3 regions of the Sideroxyarcus sp. TK5 genome follow, and region 2 is predicted to be linked to each of the others. Evidence: predicted binding sites of a transcription regulator. Region 2 holds the regulator's gene; each other region holds the start of a gene.
What was found. The regulator sigma-54, encoded in region 2, starts transcription at its own class of promoters, with help from an activator protein. The targets are predictions, from matches to a motif close to TGGCACNNTTCCTGCT.
Positions count from the first base shown of each region.

Region 1 (4,129 bases), on a different contig from region 2:
CGGGAAGCCGACCACCACCTGCTGCGCGTTCTCCTTGCAGTATTGCGCGATGTTCTGCGAACCGTGTTCGCCCACCTCGGCGTTGAACAGGGCTTCCAGGTCTGCAGCGTTGTCGCCCGCGAGCATGCCGAACTCGTCCTCTGCCAAGCGCCGGAATGCATCGAAGTGCATCGCCCGCACCGCGAGGTCGACCGCATCGTGCAGCAGCAACATGACCGGTATCGCCAGTCGCGACAGTCCCAGGCGTTGCAGCGACGGTTCCAGCTCCGCCTTCAGGCCGGGCCAGATGCTGTGTTCCAGCGAAGTGACCGATGTGGTGTGGACTGCCGAGTCATTCATGTCAGCTGCTCATGCATAGCTTGTATATCTCGGACTCTCTGAGACTGTCGATGAATGCGTCCTGCAACAGACTGTCGCACAACGCATCGTCCAGCCCGCATGCTTGCAGGCCTGACCTTCTGGCTTCGGGCGTCTCGACCGCCCTGGCTCCTATGCCCGCCGACTTGAGCAGGACATTGGCCGCCATCAGGCTGGTCGAGATGGCGTTCGCCTCCACGGCGTGCGACAGCGCCGCGCCCATGTAGGCATTGAAACGATCCGGCAAGCGCCATTCCCTGACCGCCTCGGCCCCCACCTGATAGTGATCGAAGCCGAAGAACCTCTGCTCCGCCTCGGCACTGCTGCAGTCGCTGGCGAACATGTGGTCGAACACTTGCTGATACAACTTCGGATGTTGCGTGAACATCAGCACCTTGCCGATGTCGTGCATCAGCCCGGCGATGAAAGCCTCGTCGCCATTCCCGCTCTCACCCAGGCTCTGGCAGATTCGCTGGCTGGCGATCGCGGTCAGCAAGGAGTGCTGCCAGATGTGCAGGCGGAACGCCTCATGCCGGGTCTCGGAGAACAGGGAGCGACTGAAGGCCAGCAGTGCGAGCGAACGCAACACGCTGTAACCGAGAAGGCTGATGGCCAGCGGGATGGTGCCGACCTTGTTGCCGCGACTGTAGAGCGGTGAATTGACGACCCGTAGCACCAGCGACGCCACGCCCTGATCGGCACCGATCAGATCGTCCAGCCGCTGGAAGTAATCACTGGCTTCGATATCGAGATTGATGATGTCCGAGATGACACCCGCCTGCACCGGCACGCTCTTGAAGTCGATCTTGCCTCGGATCATGTTCGGGAATGTCATATTGGGTTGTTAGGACCCGGCCATTCTACCCAGTTGCGCGGGGAAGGTTGCCGGATGTGTAGCGCCGGCCACAAAGCAGGACGGCACCCCAAGCGGGGTGCCGTCCATGGATACAGACCACGATGTGCCGCGCGATCACCAGCCCGATTCGCGCTCCGGGGTTGCCGATATCTTGTGGATGGAGAGATCGGCGCCGTTGAACTCTTCTTCCTGGTCCAGGCGCAAACCGACGATCTTCTTGATGACGCCGTAGACGATGAATCCGCCGATCAGCGCGATGCCTACGCCCATCAGCGTGCCGACGAGTTGCGACATGAAGCTGACGCCGCCGCGACCGCCCAGTGCCTGCAGGCCGAAGATGCCGGCGGCGATGCCGCCCCAGGCGCCGCACAGGCCGTGCAACGGCCACACACCGAGCACATCATCGATCTTCCAGCGGTTCTGGGTGAGGGTGAACATGACGACGAACAGCGCACCGGCGACGCCGCCGACAACGAGTGCGCCGATGGGGTGCATGAGGTCGGAGCCGGCACACACAGCGACCAAGCCCGCCAGCGGTCCGTTATGCACGAAGCCGGGGTCGTTCTTGCCCATCCACAGCGCAGTGAGCGTGCCGCCGACCATGGCCATGAGAGAGTTGACGGCAACGAGGCCGCTGATGCCGGTGATGGTCTGCGCGCTCATGACGTTGAAACCGAACCAGCCGACGGTGAGGATCCACGCACCGAGCGCAAGGAAGGGGATGCTGGAAGGCGGGTGCGCGGAGATGCGACCTTCCTTGGTGTAACGGCCATGGCGCGCACCGAGCAGCAACACAGCGGCGAGGCCGATCCAGCCGCCCACGGCATGCACGACCACGGAACCGGCGAAGTCATGGAAGCCGGCACCGAAGCTGGCGGCCAGCCAGTCCTGCACGCCGTAAGCACCGTTCCAGGCGATGCCCTCGAAGAAGGGATAGACGAAACCGACCAGCAGGAACGTGGCGGCCAGTTGCGGATTGAATTTTGCGCGCTCGGCGATGCCGCCGGAGACGATGGCGGGGATGGCGGCGGCGAAGGTGAGCAGGAAGAAGAACTTGACCAGGTCGTAGCCGTTCTTCTGCGCCAGCGTCTCGGCACCGTCGAAGAAGTGCATGCCGTAGGCGATGCCGTAACCGATGAAGAAGTAGGCGATGGTGGAGACCGAGAAATCGCTGAGGATCTTCACCAGCGCGTTGACCTGGTTCTTCTTGCGCACGGTGCCGAGTTCCAGAAAGGCGAAACCTGCATGCATCGCGAGCACCATGATGGCACCGAGCAGGATGAATAGTGCATCACTACTGACCTTGAGTTCTTCCATGTCATTCTCCGAGATTGTGCAAAACGCAATCCTGCATGCAAGCACTGTGCCAGCACTATCACGTACTGATTTATAAGCGATTTATCGGATGGCAAGTCCCCTGAATGGCGCGCAGCACACCATTACAGTGCATGGCGCACCAAAGCAATGCCTTATTCTGGTGCAAGCCAGCCTTCCTTCTGCACCTTTTCCAGCCAGAACAGACCGACGATGGTCTTGCTGTCGGTGATCCTGCCCTGGCGTATCCATTCCATCGCTTCATCAAGCGACAATTCGAACACTTCGAGGAATTCTCCCTCGTCCAGCTTGCTGCCTTGATGGGTCAATCCGCGCGCGATGAAGTATTCCATGCGTTCATCCGAGTAGCCTATGCAGGGCGCTGCCGTCGTGAGATGCGTCCACTCGCGGGCGACGTAGCCGGTCTCCTCCAGCAGCTCGCGCTGCGCGGTGACGAGGATGTCCTCGCCCGCATCGATCTTTCCTGCAGGCAGTTCGATGAAATCGCAGTGCCATGGGTAACGGTGCTGGCGCTCCATCAACAGCTTGCCGTTGTCAAGGATGGCCAGCATGGCGACCGCGCCGGGATGGGTGAGGTATTCGCGCGTGCTGGTGCTGCCGTCCGGCAATCGCACCGTGTCTTTCAATACTTCAAGGAAGCCTCCCGCATATACCACACGGCTGTCCAGTTGCTTTTCGGTCAGGTCCATTTTTCGTCCACCTTCGTTCACGTCCCGCACAAATGAAAACTCCCGCCGCAGCGGGAGTGTCCGTCGATCGATTCCCCGATCAGGGCAGCAGCAAGGATTGCTGCACCGAGGCCGCACACACCGCCATCAGGGTATTGGGCATGATGCCGAGCAACAGCACGGCCAGGCCGTTGATGGAGACGAGCAGCGTGCTGTCCGGCTGCATGTAAACCTTCTCGTGGCTTTCCGGTGCATCGAAGTACATCAGCTTGACGATGCGCAAGTAGTAGAACGCGCCGATCAGCGAGAAGATCACGGCGGCAATCACCAAGGGCAGATGGCCGGCTTGCAGTGCGGCATTCAGCACGGTGAACTTGGCATAGAAACCCACCGTCGGCGGCACGCCCGCCATGGAGAACATCAGCAGCAACATCATGAATGCGAGCCACGGACTGCGCTGGTTCAGCCCCTTGAAGTCGTTCAGGTTGTCCGCCTCGAAACCCTCGCGCGACAGCAGCATGATCATGCCGAAACCGCCCAGTGTCATCAGCACGTAGACCACGGCATAGAACATGGCCGAGCCGTAGCCGTCCAGCGAGCCGCTCAACACGCCGAGCAACAGGAAACCCATGTGCGCGATGGTCGAGTAGGCGAACATGCGCTTGATGTTGGTCTGCGCGATGGCGGTGATATTGCCCACGCCCATCGACAGCACCGCCAGCACGGCCAGCATGCCCGCCCAGTGGATCATCATCGGTTGCAAGGCTTCGACCAGGATACGCATGACGAAGGCAAAGGCGGCCAGCTTGGGTGCGGAACCGATGAACAGGGTCATCGCGGTCGGCGCACCGTGGTACACATCGGGCACCCACATGTGGAACGGCACTGCGCCCAGCTTGAAAGCCAGGCCGGC
Region 1 is NZ_BAAHSJ010000002.1:149,107-153,235, reverse strand. It holds gene ACYPYQ_RS03800 (adenylate/guanylate cyclase domain-containing protein) at 1-339, opposite strand, end outside; gene ACYPYQ_RS03795 (HDOD domain-containing protein) at 341-1,192, opposite strand; gene ACYPYQ_RS03790 (ammonium transporter) at 1,328-2,530, opposite strand; gene ACYPYQ_RS03785 (NUDIX domain-containing protein) at 2,683-3,237, opposite strand; gene nuoN (NADH-quinone oxidoreductase subunit NuoN) at 3,317-4,129, opposite strand, start outside.
Region 1: a site for sigma-54 is predicted at 2,567-2,582, ahead of ACYPYQ_RS03790 (ammonium transporter). Genes of this name have one in related genera too.

Region 2 (4,129 bases):
GGTGCGGATGTTCAGGATACCCAGCCCGCGCACCTCCAGCAGGTCGCGCAGCAGATCCGGGCAGCGACCTTCCAGTGCCTCGGGCGAGATGCGGAACAGGTCGACGATATCGTCCGCGACCAAGCCGTTGCCCCGCGTGATGAGCTCCAGTGCCAGCTCGCTCTTGCCGACTCCGCTGTCGCCGGTGATCATCACGCCGACACCCAGCACGTCCAGGAACACGCCGTGGCGCGAAGCGGAATCGGCCAGCGCCTTGACCATGTAGTGGCGCACCATCCACATCAGGTGGACGCTGCCCAGCGGCGAATGGAACAGCGGCGTCTCGGTGCGGTTGGCGAAATCGATCAGCCCCTTAGGGATCTCGGTCTCGCCGGCGACGATCAGGCAGGAGGGTTTTTGCCGGTCAAGGGCTGCGAGCGACGTTGCCAGATCGGCGGGAGAGAGATCATGCAGATAGTCCAGTTCGGTATTGCTCAACACCTGGATCCAGTTCGGGTGCACCAGGTTCAGGTGGCCGATCAGTCCCCAGTTGGAGGCGTTGACGGTCTCGCTGTCGAGCGTGCGCTCGGAGCCGTCACCGGCGACCCAGGTGAGCCCGAGGCGCTCCTGTTTGTCGCGGAACAACTGCCTGATATTGACCTGGGCCACGGCGGATCAGGGGTTCCAGTCGTTGAACAGCTGATGCATCTCGGTCGGGTCGTCGGTCGCTTCCAGACGATCACGGAAGGCCTGTTCGCTGAACATCTGGGCCAGTTCGCCCAGTATCTGCAAGTGCAGGTCGGTAGCGCGCTCCGGCACCAGCAGCACGAAGATGAATTTCACCGGCTGGCCGTCCGGTGCATCGAACGGGATGGGTGTCTTCATCTTGACGAAGGCGGCCGCCGCATCGCGCAGACCCTTGACGCGACCATGCGGGATCGCCACTCCCTGTCCCAGTCCGGTGGAGCCGAGCTTCTCGCGCGCGAACAAGCTGTCGAACACCTGGCTGCGCGCGATGCCCAGCGTGTTCTCGAACAGGATGCCCACGTGCTCGAAGACGCGTTTCTTGCTGGAGGATTCGCTGTCCAGCATCACGCAGTCGGGGGCCAATATCTTGCTGATTAGACTCATGCTGATTCACCAAATTGAAACGAGGCAGCGTGTGTCGCTGCCTCGTCCGGTTTACTCTGCTGCCTGATGTTTGCCCGAATCGTCGTGGCGACGTGCTTCGAACTTCTCCTTGTGCTTCAGCACCTGGCGATCCAGTGAATCGATCAGGGCGTCGATGGCGACGTACAGGTTGCTGTCCTCGGACTCGGCAAACAGCGTCTTGCCGCTGATGTTGAGTGTGGCTTCTGCCTTCTGCTGCAGCTTTTCGACGGAAAGGATGACGTTCACGTCGATCACATTGTCGAAATGGCGTTTGACCTTGTCCAGTTTGCCGATCACATGTTCGCGGATCGCGGGAGTGATCTCCATGTGGCGTCCTGTGAGATTGAGGTTCATGGCCTGCTCCTTTATGGTTAGAGTGATTTACGAAGGTTGACCGGGAGGATGTTCATGGATTCCCGGTATTTTGCCACGGTACGGCGGGCGACGATAATGCCCTGCTGTGCCAGGATTTCAGACATGCGGCTATCGGACAGGGGTTGGCGAGTATCTTCCTCGCTAACCATCTGTTTGATAAGGGCACGGATGGCGGTGGAAGAACAAGCCCCCCCCGCATCGGTGGCCAGACCGCTGCCAAAGAAATACTTGAATTCGTAGATGCCGCGCGGGGTGAGCATGAACTTCTGTGTGGTCACGCGCGAGATGGTGGATTCGTGCAGTTCGAGCTGCTCGGCGATCTCGCGCAGCACCAGCGGCCGCATGGCGATGTCGCCGTGCTCGAAGAACTGGCGCTGACGCTGCGCGATGGCCTGTGCCACGCGCAGGATGGTCTCGAAACGCTGCTGCAGGTTCTTGATGAACCAGCGCGCTTCCTGCAACTGCGTCGCCATGCCCTGCGCGCTGGCATCGCCGCGCTGCTGCAGGATGTTGGCATAGACCTGGTTGATACGCAGGCGCGGCATGGCTTCAGGATTGAGGCGTGCCTTCCAGATACCGCCGACCTTCTCCACCAGCACATCTGGCACCACATAGTCGGCCGCACGATGCTCGAATGCCATACCGGGTTTGGGTTGCAGATGCACGATCAGATCCTGCGCGGTGCGCAAGGCATCATCATCGCAACGCAACAGACGTTTCAGCCTGGAAAAGTCGCGTGCGGCCAGCAAGTCCAGATGTTCGCCCACGATGCGCAAGGCCATATCCCGTCCCGGCACGTCTTCGGGGATCGCCTGAAGCTGCAGCGTCAGGCATTCGCGCAGGTCGCGCGCGCCGATGCCGGGCGCATCCAGATGCTGCAACTGCACCAGCGCGGTCTCCAGATCGTCCAGCGTGATATCCAGCTCCTCCGGGAAGATCTCCACGATCTCTTCCAGGGGTTGGGCCAGGTAGGCGTTCTCGTCCAGTGCGTCGATGAGCAGGCCGATGATCTTCTTGTCGCGTTCGTCCAGCAGGCTCATGTTCAGCTGCCAAAGCAGATGCTCGCGCAGGTTGGGACGATCGGAAGCGACTTCCTGATAACCGTCATCCTCGTCATCCGGGCTGCTGTTTGCCGCATGGCTGAAGTTCTGTTCACCCCACTCCGGCGTCTCGTCGTTGGCCGGGCTCTCGGTGGCCGAGCTTTCCGTGCGTTCAGTCACCTGCGTGCCAGTGTCATTACTGCCGCTGTAGGTCTGGTTGGCGGTGTCGTCTATCCGTTCCAGCAACGGGTTCTCGTCCAGCAGGCGCGCGGCTTCCTGATTGATCTCCAATGTGGAGAGCTGCAACAGCTTGATCGCTTGCTGCAACTGCGGTGTGAGCAGGAGCTGTTGGGATTGACGGAGTTGGAGAGCGGGTTTCATCTTGGGTGTCTGGTGAGGGGCGGCGCTTCTTATAGCTTGAAGTTCTCGCCCAGATACACCTTCCTCACGCCCTCATTATAGATGATTTCCTCCGGCGTGCCTTCCGCCATCACCGAGCCGGCATTGATGATGTAGGCGCGGTCGCAGATGCCCAGCGTCTCGCGCACGTTGTGGTCGGTGATCAGCACGCCGATATCGCGCTCCTTGAGGAAGCGGATGATCTTCTGGATGTCCAGCACGGCGATGGGGTCGACGCCGGCGAAGGGCTCGTCCAGCAGGATGAAGCGCGGGTCGGTGGCCAGCGCGCGCGCGATCTCGACGCGCCGCCGCTCGCCGCCGGAGAGGCTGATCGCCGGGTTGTTGCGGATGTGGGTGATGTGCAGGTCGTTCAGCAGCGCTTCGAGACGCTGCGACTGCTCTTCCGGGGAATAATCATGCAGCTCGAGCACCGCCTCGATGTTCTGGCTGACGGTCATGCGGCGGAAGATGGAAGCCTCCTGCGGCAGATAGGCAAGACCCAGCCGTGCGCGCCTGTGGATGGGCAGATGGGTGACCTTTTCGCCGTCTATGGTGATCTCTCCGCCGTCGGCGGCGACCAGGCCGACGATCATGTAGAAGGTGGTGGTCTTGCCCGCGCCGTTCGGGCCCAGCAGACCGACCACCTCGCCGCTGCTGACATGCAGCGAGGCATCCTGCACCACGGTACGGGCACGGTAGGTCTTCTTCAGGGATTCGGTACGGAGTTCGCTCATGTCAGTGTCTTTGCGAGGCAGGGGTGGACAGGTTCTCGCTGGGTTGTATGGTCAGTGTGCTTGCCGGGGCGGATGCAGCCGGGGATTTGTCCCGCTTGGGTTGTATCACGGCGCGCACCCGGTCGTTGCCGGTCTTTTGTGAAGCTTCATCGCCGCGCGCGCTGAACACTTCCGTCTTGGTGCTGTAGGTGATGTGCGCCCCCTGGACTTCGTCCTGTCCGCGCTTGACGCGGGCGCGGTCGTAAAAGTCCACGGTCTCGGCACGGGTGTCGTATTCGATCCTTTCGCCGTAGCCTTCCGCATACTCCTCGCTGCCCTCATAGCGCTGGCGGAATTTGGCCGGATGCCCGATGGCGGTGAGGTGTTGATAGCCGTCCTTGTCCTCGCGAACATCTATGCGGTCTGCCTGAATGTTCAAAGTTCCCTGTATCAACTGGACACGGCCTTCAA
Region 2 is NZ_BAAHSJ010000003.1:357,681-361,809, forward strand. It holds gene hprK (HPr(Ser) kinase/phosphatase) at 1-648, opposite strand, end outside; gene ptsN (PTS IIA-like nitrogen regulatory protein PtsN) at 655-1,110, opposite strand; gene hpf (ribosome hibernation-promoting factor, HPF/YfiA family) at 1,162-1,485, opposite strand; gene ACYPYQ_RS07615 (RNA polymerase factor sigma-54) at 1,503-2,927, opposite strand; gene lptB (LPS export ABC transporter ATP-binding protein) at 2,957-3,679, opposite strand; gene lptA (lipopolysaccharide transport periplasmic protein LptA) at 3,681-4,129, opposite strand, start outside.

Region 3 (4,129 bases), on a different contig from region 2:
GTCGGCACCGGCAAGCCGGAAGGATGTGGCGCGACATGGTCGCCCAGCGCGACGATGATGCCAGAGGTCGGCGCGTGTACCGGTGCGGAGACGTTTCCCTGCGCGGCGGCGATGAGCTGGCCCTTCAATACGCGTTCGCCCACATTGACCACCGGTTTGGCCGGTGCGCCTATGTGCTGCTGCAGGGGCACGAACAACTGCTGCGGCAACGGCAACGCGCGGATGCCGCGCGCCGCCGACAGGTCTTTGCGGCCCTCGGGGTGAACGCCGCCGCGCATGCCGGAGAAGAATCTTTCGAATATCTTCACACTGCCTCCAACTTTGGCTTGTGCCAGTACCAGGACTGCAAGGTCACCGGCACCGCTTGCAGCGACAGTGCTTCGGTCGGGCACACGTCCACACATTTGCTGCATGCGGTGCACGCTTCGCGGAACACCACATGGATCTGCTGCGCCGCGCCCATGATGGCGTCGGTGGGACAGACCTTGAAACAGCGCGTGCAGCCGATGCAGATCTCTTCCTTCACTTCGGCCACCTGCGGGCCCTTGTCTTCCACGCCGGACAGGTCGGCCTCCACGCCCAGCTTGTCCGCCAGCGCCTGCGCCAGTGCCACACCGCCCGGCGGACACAGTGTGACCGGCGCACTACCGTCCGCCAGTGCCTGCGCTGCGCCGGTGCAGCCGGGGTAGCCGCACTGGCCGCATTGCGAGCCGGGCAACATCTGCTCGATCTCGGCGATGATCGGATTCCCTTCCACGCGCAGATAGCGCGCGGCCAGACCGAGCAGCAGACCGAGCACGGTGCCGAGGACGGTGAGACTGACGATGGCGGCGACTAACATCTTTTATTCCTCAATGAGAAGCCAAACCGGCAAAACCCATGAACGCCAGCGACAGCAGACCGGCGACCACGAAACCGATGGGCGCACCCGCGAACGCGGCGGGCACTTGCGCCAGAGAGAGGCGCACACGCAATCCGGTGAACAGCAGCATCACCAGCATGAAACCGAGCGCGGAACCGAAGCCGTACAACAGGCTGTGCATGAAACCGTTCTTCTCCTGTACGTTGAGCAGCGCGACGCCGAGCACCGCGCAGTTGGTGGTGATCAGCGGCAGATAGATGCCCAGCACCTGATACAGGCCCGGACTGAATCTGCGGATCGCCAGCTCGGTGAACTGCACGGTCGCCGCGATGGTGAGGATGAAGGCGAGGATGCGCAGATACTGGATTCCCAGCGGCTGCAGCAGCCAGTGCTCCAGCATCCAGCTGGCGGCAGTGGCGAAGGTGAGCACGAAGGTGGTCGCCATGCCCATGCCGAGCGCGCCGTCCATCTTCTTGGACACGCCCATGAACGGACACAGTCCCAGGAACTTCACCAGCACCACGTTGTTGACCAGTGCCGTGCCCAATATCAGTAGAAATATCTCAGCCATCGCGTTCGTTCTCCTGTGCCCTGCTCTGCAAGGCCCGTGCCAACTGCCGCGCACCGAAAGGGGGAGCACTGAATCAGGTATTTGGGCGCGCACCGCACCAGCACGGTGCAAAAAACCCTTGTCGTTGTCGGGTCCGTGCTGGCACCGATGTAGCAAACACAACAATCCGCCCAGTGTCTGCGGCGTTGAGTGCAAAACAGAAAGAGTCGGGCATGCTTATTGCTGAATGTATGGTGTCATCCAATCTGGAGTAACCATGTCCGACCCGATACAGCCCCCGGAGAACCTGCCGACCCACCTGTTCCGGCAGGCTGTCGCGCAGGCCGCGCTGGCGATCTCGATCACCGACGCGCGCGCCAACATCCTCTATGCCAACGATGCGTTCTCGCGCATCACCGGCTACGGGCAGGACGAGATCGTCGGCCACAACGAATCCATCCTGTCCTATCGCGTCACGCCCAAGCTGGTGTACGAGACGCTGTGGGCGCAGATCCAGCGCCAGCGTCCGTGGAACGGATTGCTGGTTAACAAAAGGAAGGACGGCAGCCGCTATCTCGCCGACGTGACCATCACGCCGGTGGTGAACGAACAGGGCGAGACCACGCACTTCCTCGGCATGCAGCGCGATGTGACCGAGGTGCACCGCCTGGAACGCCAGGTGCAGAACCAGAAGACATTGATCGAATCGGTGGTGGACGCGGCGCAGGTCGCCATCGTGCTGCTGGACGAACAGGAGCATGTGCTGCTCGACAACCAGGAATACAAGAAACTGATCGGTGACCTCGGCAAGGAGCCGGCCGCGCGTCTGCTGGCCGCGCTTCGCGCGCAGATGGGCGAGACGTTCACGACCGCATACCAGAAGCACCGCAACATCGCCGCGCGCGAAGTGCAGATCGAGACGCCGAAGAAAACGACGCGCTGGTTCTCCTGCGCGGTATCCTGGTTCGAGGAACAGGATGTCGGTGCCGACGCCTTCTATGCGCCCGCACGCCGACACTATCTGCTGCTCACCATCCAGGACATCAGCGAACTGAAACGCCAGCAGGAAGACCTGCGCATCAACAGCCTGCGCGCGCTGCTGGCGGAGCAAGAACGCATCCAGGGATTGCGCGAGACGCTGGCCGGCGCGGTGTTCCAGCTGGAAGGCCCGCTCAACATGCTGAGTGCGGCCACCGCCATGCTGGAGCGTCGTCTTGCCAACCAAAGTGTTCCTGCCGGTTCCGGCGACATCTCCGCCAGCGCACTGGAGGAAGCCATCAGCAAGAGCCGCGAGGCGCTGGAGACCTTGCGCGCCTGCATCCCGGAGCAGGACGACGAGACGCTGCAACTGATCGACATCAACGACGTGCTGGTGGATGTGCTGAAACTCGCCACCGCCAAGCTGCTCGGCGCGGGCATCGTGGTGGAATGGTCGCCCGCCGCGCAGCCCGCCTCATTGGCCGCACATCCCGCACAGCTGACAAACCTGTTCAAGCATCTGGTGGCCAACGCCATCGAAGCGATGAACGAACGGCGCGGCGGCGCGCGCGAATTGCGCATCGCCTGCACCGTGCACCAGGACCATCTGGAAGTGACGGTGGAGGACAGCGGCCCCGGCGTGCCGGACGAACTGCGCTACACCGTGTTCCAGCCATTCTTCACAACAAAAGGTGCCGGCAAACAGCACCTCGGACTCGGACTCGCCATGGCACAGGAAGTCGTGAGCCGCCATGGCGGCACGCTGGACATAGACCCCGACTATCACAACGGCTGCCGCATGCGCGTGCAACTTCCACTCAACGCAGGAGGCCAGCATGGCTGATCCGCGCATCGAACTGCAGCAGCTGCGTGCCGAGCTGGAGACGTTGTACCAGGTGAGCCGCGTGCTGTCGCATTCGCTCGATTTCAAGCAGACGCTGGACGGCGTGCTGCACACGCTGCACGAGGGCATGTCGCTTGAGCGCGGCATGGTCAGCCTGATCGACGCAGCCAGCGGCGAGTTGCAGGTGTCGCTGGTGTACGGCGTGTCCGACACGGTGACCGAGGAGGTGAGCTACCTGCCGGGCGAAGGCGTGGTCGGCACCATCCTCAAGACCGGCGACAGCATCGTGGTCGAGCGCATCATGGACGAGCCGCGCTTCCTGTCGCGCATGGGCATCTACAACCCCATGGGTGCCTTCGTCGGTGTACCGATCAGGGTCGGCAAGAAGGTGGTCGGCGTGCTGGCCGCTCAACCTTCCACCGAGGTGCTGATCCCGCTCGCCGAATACAAGCGCTTCCTGGAGATGGTGGCCAACCTGATCGGGCAGAGCGTGCGCCTGTCGCAGGAAGTGGCACAGGAGAAACAGGAGCTGGCGGAAGAGCGCGACGGTCTGCGCCGCACCGTGCGCGCGCAATACGGTTTCGACAACATCATCGGACACACTCAGTCGATGCGCCGCATCTTCGAGCAAGTGCGGTTGGTGGCGAAGTGGAACACCACCGTACTGATCCGCGGCGAGACCGGCACCGGCAAGGAACTGATCGCCAACGCCATCCATTACAACTCGCCGCGTGCACGCAACGCGTTCGTCAAACTGAACTGCGCGGCGCTGCCAGAGACCTTGCTGGAGAGCGAACTGTTCGGCCACGAGAAAGGCTCGTTCACCGGCGCGGTGGCGCAACGCAAGGGCCGCTTCGAGCAAGCCGAGGGCGGCACCGTTTTCCTCGACGAGATC
Region 3 is NZ_BAAHSJ010000001.1:325,822-329,950, reverse strand. It holds gene rsxC (electron transport complex subunit RsxC) at 1-308, opposite strand, end outside; gene ACYPYQ_RS01630 (RnfABCDGE type electron transport complex subunit B) at 305-841, opposite strand; gene rsxA (electron transport complex subunit RsxA) at 852-1,433, opposite strand; gene nifL (nitrogen fixation negative regulator NifL) at 1,690-3,234, shown strand; gene nifA (nif-specific transcriptional activator NifA) at 3,227-4,129, shown strand, end outside.
Region 3: a site for sigma-54 is predicted at 1,642-1,657, ahead of nifL (nitrogen fixation negative regulator NifL). Genes of this name have one in related genera too.